Regions from separate parts of the Sphingobacterium sp. lm-10 genome, predicted to be linked through region 1. Evidence: riboswitches for the same ligand, from Rfam matches in the RefSeq annotation. Region 1 holds a riboswitch; the other holds the start of a gene.
The links. A riboswitch is a leader RNA that binds a small molecule or an ion and turns the genes downstream of it on or off. The one in region 1 is predicted to bind thiamine pyrophosphate.

Region 1 (9,619 bases):
ACAGACAAAGTATATACGGAGGAGCGAGTAATGCTTCTGGAGCTGGAGCAACCACGTCCTCAAGTACGGGAGTGCCTTATGGTTTGGAACGACCTGCTACTTTAGCTTTTACAGAAGCAAATCCAACGTGGGCGAGAATTCTGCGAGGCGATAAGCGTATGGATACTTCACCTGTTTTCCTAATAACCGCAGCGCAGACTACGTTAGCAAGAGCAGAAGCGGCAGACTTAGGTTGGACTACAGAAAGTGTTGCCACGCTTTATCCTCAAGGCATTAGTTTATCATTTGAACAATGGGGCGCAACATATAACGCTGCTAGCTATTTGAGTAATGCAAATGTTGCTTTGACAGCGGTCGGAACAAACCAACGACAAATATCGATACAGCGCTTCATCGCGAGCTATCCTGATGGCGCACAAGCATGGAACATCTGGCGGAAGTCTGGGCACCCAACTTTGACACCTTCTCCGGCTCCATTAACGCCGTCGGGACTTATCCCTCGCCGATATGTTTACACGGATGCAGAGTTGCTATCCAATCCAGAAAGTGCCGCTGCAGCTATTGCCTTACTTCCAGGAGGAAACAATCAAGATTCCAGAGTGTGGTGGGATCAACCATAAGCTGAGTGATCATAGTTAAAGAAGTTCTCGCCAATTGGCGGGAACTTCTTTTTTTTAGACAATTCTAACCTTACGATCTGTTAAAATGATACGTTGTGCCCTCTACAGCTCCAAACTCATAGACATGGTATCCTTCCGAAAATGAGTAAACGACATCGTCCGATTGAAATAAAATTGGAGTAGCGCTGCGAATACGACAAGGTCTGGATGACTCTGCATGTATAGATCCACTTTTTATACCCCCTTCTTTCCACTCCAAGCTTACCGTATAATTCCCCACAGCCTTTAACCCACTAATACTTCCATGAGTCCAAGCACCAGGTAATGCGGGCAGAAGATGAATCTCATCATGCTGACTTTGCAAAAGCATTTCGGTAATCGCCGCCGTAGCCCCAAAATTTCCATCTATTTGAAATGGTGGATGCGCACAAAAAAGATTCGCATAAACCCCGCCATGTTCACCATCCATACTCAATTCGGTATGCGTCGTATGATTTAGCGCTGCTAATAACAATTGATAGGACTTTTCTCCATCGAATAATCTCGCCCAACAGGCAATCTTCCACGCCCTGCTCCAACCGGTTCCTTTATCTCCCCGACCTATTAACGACTTTTTAGCTGCAGCTGCATACTCCATGTTCTTCAAACGTGATATCTGTTTACCAGGATACAATCCTATTAAATGCGATAGATGCCGATGATCATTCTCTAGGCGTTCGGCCTGCACGCGCCATTCACGAATCTGTCCCCACTCTCCGATTGCAACCCCATCGTCTAACCGAGATAATTTTTCAGATAAACTATCTGTAAATCTATTTTTGATGTTTAATACATCGCAGGCATCCTTCGTATTGGTAAATAAACTCCAAATTAACTGCTGTGCATAAGCGACACCATCCTCCCATTCACCATGTTCTGGAGACCATTCATCCGGAGCAATTAACTTCCCGTCCGGACCTTCTATCAGTCTATCAAACCAAAACTCACACGATGCTATCATGACTGGCAAAGCCTGTTTTTCTAAATAATCAAGATCGTTTGTATACAGGTAGTGATCCCAGAGATGCATGCAATACCACGCATTTGCAGGACGATTTGCATTCCAGTCCGTATGTCCGAAAATATTACTTTGTGTATTTAATGTCCAACCCCGTGCGTCGATGTCTTTAGCCTGCTTTTGCCAATTGCCGCCAACCTTCAATGCTTCATTATAAATATAATCCAGAAATGGCTTATGACAGATCGATAGATTAGTCTGTTCGGCAGGCCAATAATTCATTTGAATATTGATGTTCGTATGAATATCAGATTCCCATGGCGGATTGTTGCTATTGTTCCACAATCCTTGCAAATTATTGGGTAAAGACATGCCACGAGACGAACTAATCATTAAATATCGCCCATATTGATAGTACAACATATGTAGGTAGGGATCATCGGGCGTCTTCAAAAGCTCGTAAGTGGATTTTGCATCGGAAGCTCCCTCTAAAGAGAAATTAACACGATCAAAAAGTGATTTGTAATCGTTCACATGCCTTTGTTTTAATGTCTTGTAAGCGATGTTCTGAGCATTCGAGATCCGTTGTTCCATTTTTTGTTCGAGCTCAGACAGCGAGGAAGAAGTGTAAGATAGCGAAGCACTATCATAGTTGGTACCGGCGGTTAAAATGATGGTTACAGCATTCGCTTCCCGAACTTCGATCCTATCATTAGCTGGCACTACACGCCCTCCATCGGAGATGACATTCACACGAGCAGCATAGCTTATTAAATCCTTATTCCCTGAAAAGCAGAGCTCATTTGCTGTTATAGAAGCCAAATGCCCATCCGAATCTTCCAGTGCTAAAGCGAAGGAAACAGCATTTTGCCTATTTTCGGCAGATATGCGGATGATGATAGCTTGGTCTGGATTACTAGCAAAATATTCTCTTTTGTAGCGAATACCATCGTTAATGTAACTCACTGTTCCTACCGCACTATCCAGCGAAAGCGATCGAACATAATTTTCAATATTGTTTGAGGTAGAATCGAAATTGAACAATAACCGACCAAAATGTTGATAGGCTCCTCTGACTTCCTGATCACCACTCCAAAACGACTTTTCATTAAACTGTATTTCTTCCTGGTGAATACCTCCGAAAAACATTGCGCCCAATTCGCCATTACCAATTGGTAATGCCTCGGTCATCCAGTTGAATGCAGGTTTGTTGTAAGTAAGATCAAGAGAGCTTTGAGCTTTAACACTAAAGGCAATAAAAAAGGTGATTAGCAGGTAGCTATATTTCATAAGTAAAGATTTTATAACCAATATAGTGAATTTTGCATTAAAGAATTTCCACTAAAGGAAGATGGTTTTTGCAATCCTTCAACCGATTATAATAAATAAGTTATATTGTTAGAGACAAAGGCTATTACTTTATCAAAAAGAGATTCTGCAAGCTTCCCACGGCTGCTAAACGGGCATACATTTCGGCTATTGCCAGCTGGTCTAACAGCCATTTCTTATCATTATTGCTAGTTTTTCCCGTCCATTCTTTGCTAAATAGGCCGTCACTATCTCGCATAGCAGTCCAAGCGTGATCCATGTTAGCACTGAACGCATTTATATATTGCCTATTTTGATCTTGGTGGAATAGCTCCACATAACCACGCAACATGACCGCGATAAACCAGTTATCACTTCTCTTGAGCGGCGGATAGCCTGCAGGAGTTTCTTCTGAAAAGAAAAATTCCATACCAGACTTAGCAGAAGCTTGTGCATCCTGTAAGTATTCTTTCTTTTTGGTGATTTTATACAATAATGCACCCGCTTGAATCATTTGCCCGGTGTTATAAGGGTATTTTGCTTTTTGCACCTTTCCCGCAAGATTGATATTATCCCAGTAAAGCTGATCCTGAGGATCCTGTAAGTTATCTTTCGTCCAACCATAAAGACGGATCGCTTGTTCTAGGTAGGATTTAGATTGAGTTGCTTCATATAACTTTAGCAGGTATACAACGGCTGGAGCATTAGAACAGGTATTTTTGGATTCTTTTTTTTGCTCACACCAATAAATGCCTCCACCCAATTGATCGTCCATCCCGCTTTCTACGAAACGCCAGATTTCTTGTGCCTTGTCTAGATACACTTGCTGCTTGGTATGTAGGTATAAATCTGTAAAATCGATGCCCAGCCAAACATTATCATCATAGAAACGATCCGACGGTGCAGCGCTATTGATATAAGAAGCATATCCCGATGGGTTGCGTGTATCGTAATAATTTTCCAAACCTGGCAGCACTACGTCATCTATACGCTTTTTCACTGCCTCATCATTAGAATGCTCTAGTAAGGCTACATAAGCCGATAAGCTTCCCGAAAAAGGCCATAAATAAGAATACGGATTTGTCTTGTTTTCATTATCGCCTCCACCCAGATAACTAGCACTATAAGTGTCATCAAAAGGATAAGTCTCTCTTAACAATTGCTTGCCATCAGGCACGGCGTACAACTCTTCTATCTTGGTCAAAGTCTCACTTGCTTTCGCATAGTACGAATTTTCTGTTGGCATTTGCGCTTGTGCAAATAAGTTTGTGGCTAAAAACAAGCCTATACCCATCCAAACTATGTCTCTACAATTTTTATTCATCTTTTTAGTTATTTTATAAAAATATAAAGCTGGCTCTTCGAATAACCTCGCTTTTAAACAATTCACAAAGTAGTGTAAATATAACTTTAATAAATTGACATCATCCGCTAATTCTAATCCGCTAAATGGGTTAACCATTAGAAAAATGAGATGCTAAAATGGAGAATACAAAAATTTCTACAATCAGGTATAAATACGATTTATACCTCAATTATAGATATGCAATAATTAAAAAAATCAATAAAATAATAGCAAAAAAATGCTATATTTATCATAATTATAAGGTTTTAGTAGTTCTTTATAATAGTTATTGATCCTCAATGTTCAAACGCGCATTGAGGATTTTTTTATTGCAATCAAGATAAATAAGGGAAATTTAATATATTAGCAACCTACAATTACAGCTAAAATTTATTTAGCATTTTTAAAGGTAACCCATAGGGTTTAAATGACGGCCCTCTTAGATAAAACCCATTTCTAAGAGGGTTTTTTAGTTACTTATTCGCTTAATTGTAGAGGGTGCTAATATATCGATATTCTTGATTGTGTATAATTCTAAAGACAATATTAAGCGAATGGTTTTCCCGCTGATTGACTTTTAAATTTCAAGTATTCCTAGTGGTATACTCTGGGGATGATTTATTGACTAAAGCAGATTTTCATAAAACATTAAGCTCTATATGTTTGATATTAATTAAATATGTTTTTGCTTCTGAAGAGAACGAGATTGGTTCAGCCCCACAAACCCCCAATACAACCTTGAACCTTCTACGAATTGGTTCAGCCCCACAAACCCCCAATACAACCTTGAACCTTCTACGAATTGGTTCAGCCCCACAAACCCCCAATACAACCTTGAACCTTCTACGAATTGGTTCAGCCCCACAAACCCCCAACACAACCTTGAACCTTCTACGAATTGGTTCAGCCCCGCACCCCCCAACACAACCTTGAACCTTCTACGGATTGGTTCAGCCCCGCACCCCCCAACACAACCTTGAACCTTCTACGGATCGAACCCTGCGGGTTCGAATCCCGCCAAACGCAAAAAATCCCTCATCTTTCGATGAAGGATTTTTGCGGAGAGGGCGGGATTCGAACCCGCGGTACCGTTTCCAGTACGACAGTTTAGCAAACTGTTCCTTTCGGCCACTCAGGCACCTCTCCGTTATTGACAGTGCAAACATAACGCAAAATTTTCATTCTGCAAAGCAATTTTTTACTTGCAAATGCAATGGTTTGACAGTCAAAAAGTTCTTTTAATCTTCGGCAGATTTCTTTTTAAGTACATCGTAATCTATCCGGATATGATAGATACTTTTCAGCATGGATTTAAAAATCGCAGCTACCTGTGAAATCTCTTTCATCGTGATGTCTGCATTCATAAATTGCTTTTGTAGCAATTTATGATCCACAATCTTGTCCACCAATTTGTTAATGGACTGTTCCGTATATTCCTTCATTGCCCGAGATGCTGCCTCTACAGAATCGGCAATCATCAACACGGCAGATTCCTTGGAGAAAGGAATAGGCCCAGGATATCGAAAAAGTTCTTCATCGACCAACTTATCCGGGTTATTCTTGACGGAAAGGTTGTAGAAGTAATCCACTTTTGTCGTACCATGATGCGTACGTATAAAATCCACGACTACTTCGGGCAGTTGATTTTTCCGAGCAATCTCCACCCCTTTAAGCACGTGAGAAATGATGATTTGCGCGCTTTGCTCTGGCGTCAATTCCTCATGCGGATTGTTACCTGTTTTCTGATTTTCGATAAAATAAAGCGGATTCGACATTTTTCCGATATCATGATACAATGCTCCGGCACGGATCAGTAAAGGGTTTCCCCCTATCCGATACACAGCCGCTTCTGCCAGATTGGCCACTTGCAAGGAGTGCTGAAAAGTACCCGGCGCTCTGATAGACAACTCCCGCAAAAGCTTCGAATTACTGTTGGTAAGTTCCATCAAGGTTAGATCCGATACAATTCCAAACAGCTTTTCAAATGCGTAGATCAATGGATAAGCTAACAGGGTGAGTCCGACACTAATCACAAACGGTAAAATATCATTCCAATAAATACTATCGAATGTGCCATTTCTAGTCAGCACCAGACCGGTATATGATATGATATAAGACGCCAGGATCAGTAAACTGGACAACAAAAATTGCTCTCGCTTCACCATGGTACGAATACTATAGATCGCCACGATACCCGTTACCAACTGCAGAAACACGAAGTCAAAACTGTTTGGCACAAAGAGTGCCGCCATAAGCACCATCAATAGATGAATATTGAGTGCTACGCGCGTATCAAATAAGATCCTGAAGATAATCGGCACGATACAATATGGGATATAATATAAGCTGGGGATCTTAATTTTTATCGCCCAACTCAAGACACCCAACATACTGATGATCACTAAAAAGATAATCATCAGCAAGCGATTATTATTGTAAATATCCCTTCTAAAAAAGAACAAAAACATCATCACCAAGATCATGATCAACGAAACCATCAGGAAATTGCCAAAGAGCACCAACCCTTGCTTACCCCCCATCTGCGATTCATTCTCATAGACACGACGTAGGGATTCCAGCTTCTGAATGATTTCATTATTAATCACCTTACCTTGCTCGACAATGAGCTCATCCCGCTGTACAATACCGCGGGTAGTAGAAATATTTGATAAGGCTGCCTGCTCCGCTTTCTCGGTCTGCCCTTCATTAAATACAAGATTTACAGCAACGTAATTTTTCAGCAAGTCAGCTAACCATTTCTTTTGCTGCACGAAACGATTTCGATCAACAGTCCGTTCTATGTAGGTATACGCCCCTTCTATCGTGAAGCTGTTCGCTGTATTACGCTGTTGCGCCACATTCTCCTCCACGAGTATAAAGTTATATTCTGCCTCCGACCCCGACGCCGAAGTATTGCCTTTCAATTGATAACGACTATTCAACGAAATCACACCCCGCTTGTATACATAGTCTAAAATAGCCGTTCCTACACCGCGATAGCGTTCTATATCTTGTGAAGGCAATGTATCTAATTGTGCCGTTTGCCATTTCTCGCCTAAGTCGATATTGAATTGATCGAGTTGCTCTTTGCTAACAACCTCGCTCACGTTATAAATAGGATGAACCGTCTTAAGAATCTGCTGCCTGTCACGATCCATCTCTTCCTGGGTTTTCAGAATCGCAAAATCATAAGGAGAAACGAGGTTTTCGTGATTCCAAGGCTTACCTTTTTGGTAATCGTAACGAAACCTCGGCTGCTTAGGCATAAATAAGCACACCAATAGAATGGTAACTACCACCATGATGTATTTCAATATCGGCGAATTATACTGAAGCTTCTCTTTGTTATAGTTGATTTTTAATTTTGCCACGTGATGATTCGTTCTAGTGCATAGTTGCCTACGGTATCAGTGATTTTTCCGCAGGGCCTTCTTACAAAAGTAGGAAAAGAATCGTGGTCTTTCATTTTATTGTCGTAGATTAGCCAAGTACTTTAGGGGTGTCTACGTAGTTTGTAGGCTGAGATTTTACCCTTTGAACCTGATCTGGATCATACCAGCGTAGGGAAAAGTGAATCGTCATCTTCGGTGCCTCCGCACTACAGCTGTCATTCCTAAAGTGTATGTATTTACATAAATCCACAAAGGAATGACACTACACATCAATCAACAAGCTCGTTTTTTTGAAGAATCTCCGCAGCATTTGGCCGCACTGGTTGCGCTTGAAATGCAAGGAAAGACTAGAGGAATTGCGGTGGCTATCAATCAGCAGGTAATTCCCAAAGATCGCTGGGCTCACACACCATTGCAAGAGCAAGATCAAATCCTAATTATCTCCGCTACTCAGGGAGGTTAAACCCATTTATGATATCCAAAAAAGCCAACAAAATGACAACGAACACGATTTCCAATTCTCCTTTTCCAAAGTCCAACAAAGTATACATCAAGGGCAATTTATTCCCCATCGAGGTGGCTATGAGAGAAATCACACTTAGCCCGACCAAGATGAGCAATGGCCGCATCGAGTATAATCCACCAGTTACTATCTATGACACCTCTGGACCCTACACAGACGAAAATGCGACCATCGATATTAGAAAAGGTTTACCGCGACTACGTGCTCCTTGGATTATGGATCGCCAAGATGTCGACATGCTAGACGAGATCAGTTCAGATTATGGCAAAACCCGATTGGCCGACAGAAAATTGGATGAGCTCCGGTTTGAATATAGTCACCGACCACTCGCTGCAAAGCCCGGACACAATGTGTCGCAACTCTATTATGCGAAGCAAGGGATCATCACTCCAGAAATGGAGTATGTTGCGATTCGTGAGAATCAACGCATAGAGCAGCTGCAGGAGGTAACCAATCGCATGGATCATCAACATGTTGGAAATAGCTTCGGAGCCAATACACCACAAAAACACATTACACCAGAATTTGTACGCCATGAAATTGCTTGCGGGCGGGCTATCATTCCTAACAATATCAACCATCCGGAAAGTGAACCGATGATCATTGGAAGAAATTTTTTGGTCAAGATAAATGCCAATATTGGCAATAGCGCTGTGACATCTAGTATCGAAGAAGAGGTCGAAAAAGCAGTTTGGGCCTGCCGTTGGGGTGCCGATACGATCATGGATCTTTCCACGGGCAAGAACATACACGAAACTCGCGAATGGATTATCCGTAATTCACCGGTACCTATTGGTACGGTGCCTATCTATCAGGCTTTGGAAAAAGTAAATGGCGTGGCAGAAGACCTCACTTGGGAAATCTTCCGAGATACCTTGATCGAGCAGGCCGAGCAGGGCGTTTCGTATTTTACCATCCATGCAGGTGTACTACTGCGTTATATACACCTCACGGCACAACGCGTGACCGGAATCGTATCCAGAGGCGGTTCTATCATGGCCAAATGGTGCTTATTTCACCATCAGGAAAACTTCCTATATACCCACTTTGAAGATATCTGTGAAATTATGAAACGCTACGACGTCGCTTTTTCACTCGGTGATGGCTTGCGCCCTGGCGCTATTGCAGATGCTAATGATGCTGCCCAATTCGCTGAATTGGAAACCTTAGGCGAGCTCACGAAAGTGGCCTGGAAGCATGATGTACAGGTTATGGTTGAAGGGCCAGGGCACGTGCCCATGCACCTGATCAAAGAAAACATGGAGAAGCAGCTGGCGGAGTGCGACGAGGCACCATTTTACACGCTTGGCCCATTGACCACCGATATAGCACCGGGTTACGATCATATTACTTCCGCCATCGGTGCGGCGATGATCGGTTGGTATGGTTGTGCGATGCTGTGTTATGTAACGCCAAAAGAACACTTAGGCTTGC
Region 2 (9,619 bases), 1.3 Mb from region 1:
TTATGCAGAACAATACCGCACGTAAAAATGCGTATCAGAGCTTACAGAACCTCTTGGGTAATACAGGAGATTTTGAAATTGTAACAGCGGGCAATTACCAACCTTTGAGCATTCTAAATGTCATCGATAGTAACGATGTATCGACCAATCCACAAGTGCAAGCGCTATATCAACAGGCGAAAATAGCCGAAATGGATAAAAAGGTAGAAAGAGCGACTGGACTTCCAGATTTCACACTGGGCTATAGTAATATCTCTTTGATAGGTAACCTCAGCAGAAATGGAATAGAACAATTTTATGACCGTGGGCAGCGTTTTCAATTTGTCGATGTCGGCATATCTATTCCACTTACATTCGGGGCTACTAAGGCGCGCATTAAATCGCTTGATTTTCAAAAGCAAGCTGCAGTAACCGCCGCAGCGTGGCAGCAGCAACAATTGCAGACCGATCACACCAATACCGTCAGACAATACGAACAAAGCCTCTATCAATATCAATACTTTAGGGATCAAGCATTACCCAATTCGGAAGAAATCATAACTGCCGCACAACTGAGTTATAGAACCGGAGATATTACCTACATGGAATACCTATTCTCCTTACAGACTGCGACGGATGTAAAACTTAATTACTTAAAGAGTATCCAGCAAGTAAATGAAGCTGTGATTCAAGTTTATTACCTCATCAATAAATAGTACGATTATGAAACGATATATCACTAAGACGCTGTTTGTGTTTGGGTTTATACTAACCGCTATAAGCCTGAATGCCTGCAGCTCAAACACGACTAATAAAGCAGCAGTAAAAGCAGAAAATGGAGATGATCACGATGATGATCATCATGGAGAGTCATCGATTGTGGCGCTAAGCCAAGCTCAAATGAATGCTGTAGGCATTAAACTAGGCGATTTGGAAACAAAAAACCTGACGGCCAACATCACGGTGAATGGCGTACTCCGTGTGCCAAATCAAAACAAAGCCGATATTACTTCCTTGTATGGCGGTGTGATCAAAAGCTTACGTGTCGAATTGGGACAGCGGGTTAGCAAAGGTCAGGTTGTGGCTACCATTGAAAACCCTCAATTTGTGCAGTTCCAAGAGGAATACATAACCACAGCGAGCCGTATTATGCAAGCGGAACAAGAACTTAGCCGACAACAGGAGCTTAACGAGGGAAATGCAGGGGCAAAACGTAACCTGCAAAACGCTACGGCAGAATTAGCGACATTGCGCACTCGTCGAGCATCCTTGCGCCAGCAAATCCAGATGATGGGAATAAATCCAGATAGGGTGAGCGATGCCAACCTACAAAATTTGTTACAGGTAACGAGTCCAGTGAATGGTGTGATCAGTCAGGTTTATGCTAAAGTGGGTAGTTACGTAGACGTATCGTCTGCCATAGCAGAAGTATTGGATAATAGTCAGCTTCACCTCGATCTGCAGGTTTTTGAGAAAGATTTACCAAAGATCAAGATTGGCCAGGTGATTAACTTCGTTCTTACCAATAATCCTACGACCTCCTATCAAGCAAAAGTATTCAATGTTGGGTCGTCCTTTCAAAATGAAAGTAAAACGATCGCAGTTCATAGTACCATACAAGGTAACAAGACCGGCCTTATTGATGGTATGAATGTGACAGCGGCATTGAGCATCGCCGATGTAGCAACGCTAGCCGTGCCCAACTCCGCGATCGTGGAGTCAGAGGGAAGATCATACTTATTTGTCCAAACTGATGATGAAGAATCAGCAGTACATGTACACACAGACGGCGATAACCATGAGGATAAACAAAAAAGCGAAGAAGAACCACACGTACATGTAGCCGGTGAAGCACATGATCACGAAAAAGAAAACACAAAACAAAAGACGGATACAGTACATTTTGAGCGGATCGAAATAGTCAAAGGAGTCTCCTATCTGGGATATACAGGAATTACGTCCGTGAAAAGCCTTCCGAAAAATGCGAAAATCGTCGTCAGTGGAGGATTTTTTATTAATGCTAAACTAAATGACACAGGCGAAGCAGGACACGCCCACTAATTATGACGTTTTATAGATAAAATAGCCTTTATTTGATAGACGACATGATCGATAAAAATCAGATTTACTAAAATCATCACCATGAAACACGAACATATTTATAACGATAAAGGAGAAAGGATTTGCTGCAATCAAACACAGAAAGTGTATAGCAACGCAGGTGCAGAAAATCTATTGCTACCCGAATCGCCTTTGGAGAAACATGCTGGAATGGAGCAGGAAGTCGTGATACAACATCATGATGATGGACATGATCATACCCATAGCGAGAAAGCGACCTGGTTGCTATTTCTAGCACCCATAGCATCACTTACCTTATTGTTATTGGCCATCGGTTTTGACAATTGGATACAATTAGACTGGTTTACAGGTGCACCACGATTAATCTGGTATGTAGTAGCTTACTTAATCGTTGGGCTTTCGGTGATGCGCGATGCCTTGCAAAGTATCATAAAAGGAGAAGTGTTTTCAGAGTTTTTCCTGATGAGTATAGCTACGCTCGGGGCATTTTATATTGGTGAATATCCAGAAGGTGTGGTCGTGATGTTATTTTATGCCATCGGTGAAGTATTTCAGACTTTAGCAGTTTCGCGTGCAAAAAGCAATATAAAAGCTTTATTGGATCAACGACCAGACGAAGTAACGCTGCTAGAGGGAAACACACCAAAATTAGTGAAAGCAGAAAATGCACAGATAGGCGATGTCATACAACTTAAGCCCGGAGAAAAACTGGGATTAGATGGAGAACTGGTGTCCGAGCGGGCGGCTTTCAACACCGCAGCACTAACCGGCGAAAGTAAGCCGGATTCCAAGACAAAAGGCGACTTTGTACTAGCCGGGATGATCAATCTGAATACAACTAGTCGAGTACGCGTTACTGCTGCCTACAAAGACAGTAAACTCAGTAAAATTTTGGAATTGGTACAAAATGCCACTACACAGAAAGCGCCAACAGAATTATTTATTCGAAAATTTGCTAAAGTGTATACGCCCATCGTAGTGTTACTTGCCATAGCCATCGTTTTAGTCCCTTATCTTTTGGTGCAGCATTATGAGTTTGATACCTGGCTATACCGTGCCCTTGTTTTCTTGGTGATATCCTGTCCATGTGCCTTGGTCATATCCATACCCTTAGGCTACTTCGGCGGCATTGGAGCAGCCAGCCGAAATGGCATTCTTTTCAAAGGCAGTAATTTTTTAGATGCTATGGCCAATGTACAACACGTGGTGATGGATAAGACCGGCACGATGACAGAAGGTGTATTTAATGTACAAGAGATCAAATTTGACCCGGCTTTTGATGAAAAGCATATCCTCGCCTTGGTAAATGCGATCGAGAGTATGAGTACACACCCGGTCGCTACTGCTATTCATAAACACGTAGGAGACGTAGACCGCTCTATCGTACTGCAGGATGCAGAAGAGATCGCGGGTCAGGGACTAAGAGCCATGGTGGATGGGAAAGAACTGCTAGTGGGTAATTTTAAACTCATGGACAACTTTGCTATTGATCATAAAGTCGATGTTTCTTCCATTATCTACACCGTCATTGCGGTAGCTTATGGAAAACAATTTGTAGGATATATAACCATCGCGGATACCATAAAAACTACTGCATGGGAAACCATCAATCAGCTTAGCAACTTACATGTTCGCACGACGATGCTCAGTGGGGATAAAAATACTGTGGTGCAATATGTGGCCAAAAAATTGCGTATCGATCAGGCCTATGGAGATCTATTACCAGAAGATAAAGTGAATAAGGTAAATGAAATAAAGGCGAAAAAAGAATCAGTAGCCTTTGTGGGGGACGGCGTGAATGATGCGCCTGTAGTAGCGTTGAGTGATGTGGGCATTGCGATGGGCGGACTTGGAAGTGATGCGACTATCGAGACGGCCGATGTGGTTATTCAGGATGATAATCCTTTAAAAATCCCGATGGCCATTCGCATCGGCCAGAAAACAAAAAGCATCGTTTGGCAAAATATCACCTTAGCATTTGTGGTAAAAGCAATCGTGCTTATTTTAGGCGCAGGAGGTTTAGCGACCATGTGGGAAGCCGTATTTGCGGATGTAGGCGTCTCTCTGATCGCTATCCTCAACGCGATCCGTATTCAGCGGAGCAATTTCAACAAGCCATCGCAGAGAAAGGTTTAAAGTGCGGCATAGTCGGAGGCGAGCGATCATTTTTCGAGTAAGAATAGATCGCTCGTGTTTTCAACCTGTATTCTAAAGATCCATTCACATTTAAGATGGTTGGTTCTTAAAAACTGTATCGCAACCCGAATTGCATTTGCCAACGTGATGCGAAGAAATCTATGGAATAATCAGTCACGTTGCTTTCGTTAAATGTATATAAAGGATAAGCTGTCGCAGACCCTACCTGTCCTGCAACAGGAGTAAGTCCTACGCTCGAGGTGGAGTTAAACGTATTGGGCGAAAAATATTGGATACCCCAATTTCTAGACAATAGGTTTGTCACGTTGATGATATCGTACGTGAATGTGATGGTTTGTGTACGCTTGCCTTCGCGCATAATATTGAAGTCTTGCGAGAATCTAAAATCTGCTTGATAGTTCCATGGCGTACGCGCGCCGTTCCGTTCTGTAAACCTCCCCCGTCTGCCGCTTAGGTAGCTATCGCCATTTATATAAGCATCGAATGCGGCGGATTGCGCTCTGCCCTCGTCTGTCTGTGCAAAGAACATTCTGGTCTCATCAATAGAGGGAATGTAAGCCAAGCCAATGTTTTGAGCAGTTCCATTGATCGTCCGATTCACAAATCCTAGTATGTACGGCAATCCAGATTGTGCATTGAAAAACAAGGAAAAGTTAGACAGCATCTTTCCAGCACCATTCCAATCTGTCCTATAATTCAACGTACTCACGATGCGGTGGCGAACATCGAAATTGGAATAAGCCAGCGTCGGATTATTTGGATTAAGAGATTGATTAAACTGCCAGTTAGATTCCATAGAATTACGGATACCATTGGTATTGTCTTTGGACTGTCCGTACGTGTAGGCTGTCATGATATCCAAGCCATGTGTAAAGCTTTTAGAAACCTGCCCTGTTAAGCTATACCGATATCCTTGGTTTGTATTGGACAATAAATAAGCATTAGTATACAATGGATTGATGGCCTGCGAACCGTCTACCGGACGGTAAATAGGTTGCTGTCGGTCTGTATCGTAGGGTAAATAAATAGGATTATCCCGCAGATTGACGTACGTGAATTGCAAATCGCTGATCACCCTAGTATAAATACCTTCTAATGTAAACTTCCAACGATCTTCTGTTAAGTAGTCGAAGGCCAGATGACTTCTCCAGGCTTGTGGCATCTTGAAATTGTTATCAATCAAATCCACTTGCGTAGCACCCGTCACATCGTTAGGGTTCACTCCTTGATTCTGGACAAATCCCGCTGCCCCCACTCCTGTCATGGCGTCACGAATTGGATCAGAACCAGTAACTGGCGTTACAATATTATTGCCGGAATACGTATATCTTCTATCAAATGCGCCGTAGCTATCCCCATTGTTATAATAAGCGTACCCTAGCCAAGCAAATGGGATTCTTCCGGTAAAAACACCTGTACCCCCGCGCATGACTAATTGCTGATTGCCCAGTACATCGTAATTAAACCCTAAACGTGGCGATACCTGCACCTGACCAAGGAATTGATTGCGAATAGCACTCGGTTGTGTATAGGTAAATGTAGTGCCATATTGCGGATCGATCGGAGATTCGGTTGTTTTTGGACTTAGGCTAGGTTTGTCTGGCATTTGTGCCATATCAAAACGTATACCTGGAGATAGGTGTAGGCGTTGACCGATCTGTATATCATCTTGTGCATAAAGGCTATATAGATTAACGCGAAACTGAGCTGGCGGATTATCGATGATATTATCTCTGGTATTGTCTAGGTAATTGAAATTAGTTCGGACACGATCAGGACGATTGTTTAAAAAATCATCGACGCTCCCGTAATTTACACGTCCATTCCATGAATTCACAAAGCCATAATTGATATTGTAAAACTCATTATGCGTACCAAAGGTAAAATGATGATTGTCTTTGATCCAAGTAAAATTGTTCGTTAATTCAAAAGTACGCTGTTTCAAATCAAAAATACTGGCCTCTCTATCCGTACCCAAAAAGATCGTACCGCCAGCAGAAGATATTTCAATTTGTGGCAAAGCAGCATCAGAAGACGGACTTCTGTAATCATGAATGCTAGAATAGCCAAGCAAAAAACTATTAGACATCGTGCTATTAAAATGGCTTTTCAACTCTGCCACCGTGGAATTTTGATTATTCACCTGGCGGAAATCGATACTTCCAAAACGGAAGTTTTGCTGATCGCGCTCCAAGTTGGTGGCTTGCGAGAAGATCGTATTGTTGCGCACCGACAAATTATGCTTGTCGTTGATGATCCAGTCTACCCGGTTAAAGAACTTGTTGGACCGAGAAAAGGTATTGTAATCTCCATATTCTCCAGCATCTAGATTATACCTAGAGGCCATATAATCGGTAATTTGTCTTGCTTGTTCTAAGTTGATAATCGGCATATCTGCTGAACCAGCTGCCAAAATCACAGGATCCTGCCTGCGGGTGATCTCTTGATTAGTAAAGAAGAATAATTTGTTCTTTATAATCGGGAAACCTAATCGAAAGCCAGTCTGATATTCGTAAAAAGAAGAAGGTAATCTGGAGTCATCACCTGCTCGATTTCTTCCTGTGATAGTGGCATTTCTTCCAAAAACGTATACAGATCCGGTAACCTCATTGCTACCGCTCCGCGTCACTGCGTTGATACTTCCACCTAAAAAATTTCCAATCTTTACGTCGAAAGGCGCTAAATAAACTTGAATATCTTGTATTGCATCCAGCGAAACAGGATTTGTCCGCGTGCTGCTTCCTGGTTGGCCAGAGGTATTGCCCTGCCCTCCTAGCGACGGACTGAAACCAATCGCATCATTATTAATAGCTCCATCTAATGTGACATTATTATACCTAAAATTGGTACCCATAAACGAGTTATTTGAACTTTGCGGGGTCGTACGTGTGAAATCTTGTAAACTACGGCTGATGGATGGCATCACCTTGATCTGTTTCTCATTTATTCGTGTACCGCCTCTAATATTCTGATTGGCTCGACCATATACCACTACATCATCGATCACAGCAGATTCTTCCTGTAGTACAAAATGGTAATTTGACAGACCTAAACTTAAATTGGCATGGGCAATTACATCTGTCGAAAAACCTATAAATGTGGCTTGTAGCGTGTAGGGGCCTCCAGGATTGAGATTGGCAATAGTATACCGGCCGTCCGCATTCGTTGTGGAGGTATAGCTCGATCCGGTTCCATCATTCCTTACCAGAATGCTGACACCCGCCATAGAATTTCCATTTTGATCTGTCGCTCTCCCAGAAATGGTTGAACTGGTGATCTGAGCTTGACCGGAAGAGATAAGGCCTAAAAAAATTAATATACTAACCAGATAATACCTCATACTAAATAATTTGTGTTGGTATTCAAATATCGCACAAACATATTACCTCAATGTTAATTAACTTTTAAAGTTTTATTTTAAAGAAAAATAAATAAAATTAAAGAAATATCTATAAATCGCATTTTTTATTGACTAATATCAAACTATTATGCAACTCTATTATTCAAAATTAGCACCTTGTAATACAGATTCTCCTTATATCATTGGTCATAGCTTAAGGATAACCCAAAGTTTTATTATTCGCCTAAGCATGCAGTGATTGAGTTAAATTTTGATATATTTGAATGGCTTTAGGGGTATTCTTTTAAGAATTGAGACAGTCCCTTCGAACCTGATTCGGCTCATACCGGCGTAGGGAAAAGCGTGTAACAGATCCTCTTTGATTTGCTTCCATTTTCCATGGTACCCCGTTTCACTTATTTTTTTGACTTCGGATTAAAAACATGGAAAAATATAAAGTCCCCACCGTATTAAGTATTGCCGGATTTGATGGAAGTGGTGGTGCTGGCATACAAGCCGATACCAAAACTATTTCTGCTTTAGGCGGCTATGCCATGAATGTGCTCACTGCATTACCAGTGCAGAACACACAAGGCGTTCGAAATATATATGACATTCCTACTCAGGCAGTCAAAGATCAATTGAAAGCTATTTTTGAGGATATCTATCCCGATGCCATCAAGATTGGTATGGTGCATTCCGTAGAATTGGTCCATTGTATTCATACAGAATTAATCCATTACGATGGTCCGGTTGTATACGATCCCGTCATGGTATCCACTAGTGGCCATCAGCTGATACAAGAAGATACGATAGCGGCCTGTGCTGCCCTATTATTTCCCCGAGCTACTATCATTACACCCAATTTGGATGAACTGGGCGTCTTAGTAAACAAAAATATTCAAACCGTTTCCGAGATGGAGGTCGCTGCAGCGCAACTGATTGGTAACGGTTCGCAGGCTGTATTGGCAAAGGGCGGCCATCTAGCGAGCTCGCAATTGACTAGCCTTCTTTTACAGAAAAACAAAGCTGTACAGGCATACCAATCCTTGCGTATAGATACCCGAAACACCCATGGATCCGGTTGTACACTCTCCAGCGCTATAGCCACATTTTTAGCCATGGGAGATGCATTGGATGCTGCAGTTCCTAAAGCGCTGGACTACGTGTATCAGGCATTGCTTTCTAGCAAAGATTTGCGAATAGGCGAAGGATCTGGACCCCTTAATCATTTTCATAATCCAAAAAAATTACATATTTATGAGTTGGAGCAATAAAGCCTGGACCAGTATCGAACCAATCTACGAACAGATTATTAACATGCCATTCATTCAAGAATTGCAGCATGGAAATTTGGCCTTAGAAAAGTTTCAATTTTACATGCAACAGGATGCGCGTTATCTGGAACAGTTTGGTCGCGTACTCGCATATATAGGTAGCAAAACATCTGATAATGAGCAAGCCATTGACTTTTTTGACTTTGCAAAAAATGCGTTAATTGTTGAAAAGGCATTGCATGAAACCTATTTTACACAATTTAATGTGGTAGATACCCATGCAGATAGCGAAGTGCAGCCCGTATGTCACCATTACATTCATTTTCTAAAAAGTACGGCTGCATTTGCTCCGCTAGAAGTAGCCGTAGCCGCCGTCCTGCCCTGCTTTTGGATTTATAAGGTTGTGGGCGACCACATTTACAAAAACTCCCAAAAAGATAATCGGTATCATGCTTGGATTGATACCTATAGCGGAGAAGAATTTGCTGAAGGCGTTCATAAAGCCATTGCTTATGCAGATAACATGGCCAATAACACCACCGCAGAAATTCGCGATGAAATGTGGGAAGCGTTTGAAAAATCCTCGCAGCTTGAATATCAATTCTGGGATGCAGCGTATCAATTGACACGTTGGAAAAAGTAATCATCCATTATTATAATAAATAATTATCTTTAAAAGAAATATTAAACGATATTTACGTTTAATATGATTAAATATGGGCTTTTATTGTGGGGAATACTGGTCTGCATTTTATGTAGTTCTTGGGGATTCTTTGCACACAAA

Region 2: another riboswitch for thiamine pyrophosphate. It lies ahead of thiD (bifunctional hydroxymethylpyrimidine kinase/phosphomethylpyrimidine kinase); the one in region 1 lies ahead of thiS (sulfur carrier protein ThiS).

Annotation. Positions count from the first base shown of each region.
Region 1 is NZ_JAMJWC010000001.1:1,469,858-1,479,476, forward strand. Features, by position in the region: gene M8998_RS05815 (SusD/RagB family nutrient-binding outer membrane lipoprotein) at 1-620, shown strand, start outside; gene M8998_RS05820 (glycoside hydrolase family 95 protein) at 691-2,907, opposite strand; gene M8998_RS05825 (glycoside hydrolase family 76 protein) at 3,032-4,249, opposite strand; tRNA gene M8998_RS05830 (tRNA-Ser) at 5,330-5,416, opposite strand; gene M8998_RS05835 (HD family phosphohydrolase) at 5,509-7,641, opposite strand; TPP riboswitch at 7,756-7,854, shown strand; gene thiS (sulfur carrier protein ThiS) at 7,919-8,125, shown strand; gene thiC (phosphomethylpyrimidine synthase ThiC) at 8,158-9,619, shown strand, end outside.
Region 2 is NZ_JAMJWC010000001.1:190,714-200,332, reverse strand. Features, by position in the region: gene M8998_RS00835 (CusA/CzcA family heavy metal efflux RND transporter) at 1-695, shown strand, start outside; gene M8998_RS00830 (efflux RND transporter periplasmic adaptor subunit) at 703-2,040, shown strand; gene M8998_RS00825 (heavy metal translocating P-type ATPase) at 2,122-4,197, shown strand; gene M8998_RS00820 (TonB-dependent receptor) at 4,304-7,558, opposite strand; TPP riboswitch at 7,841-7,933, shown strand; gene thiD (bifunctional hydroxymethylpyrimidine kinase/phosphomethylpyrimidine kinase) at 8,002-8,835, shown strand; gene tenA (thiaminase II) at 8,819-9,478, shown strand; gene M8998_RS00805 (zinc dependent phospholipase C family protein) at 9,542-9,619, shown strand, end outside.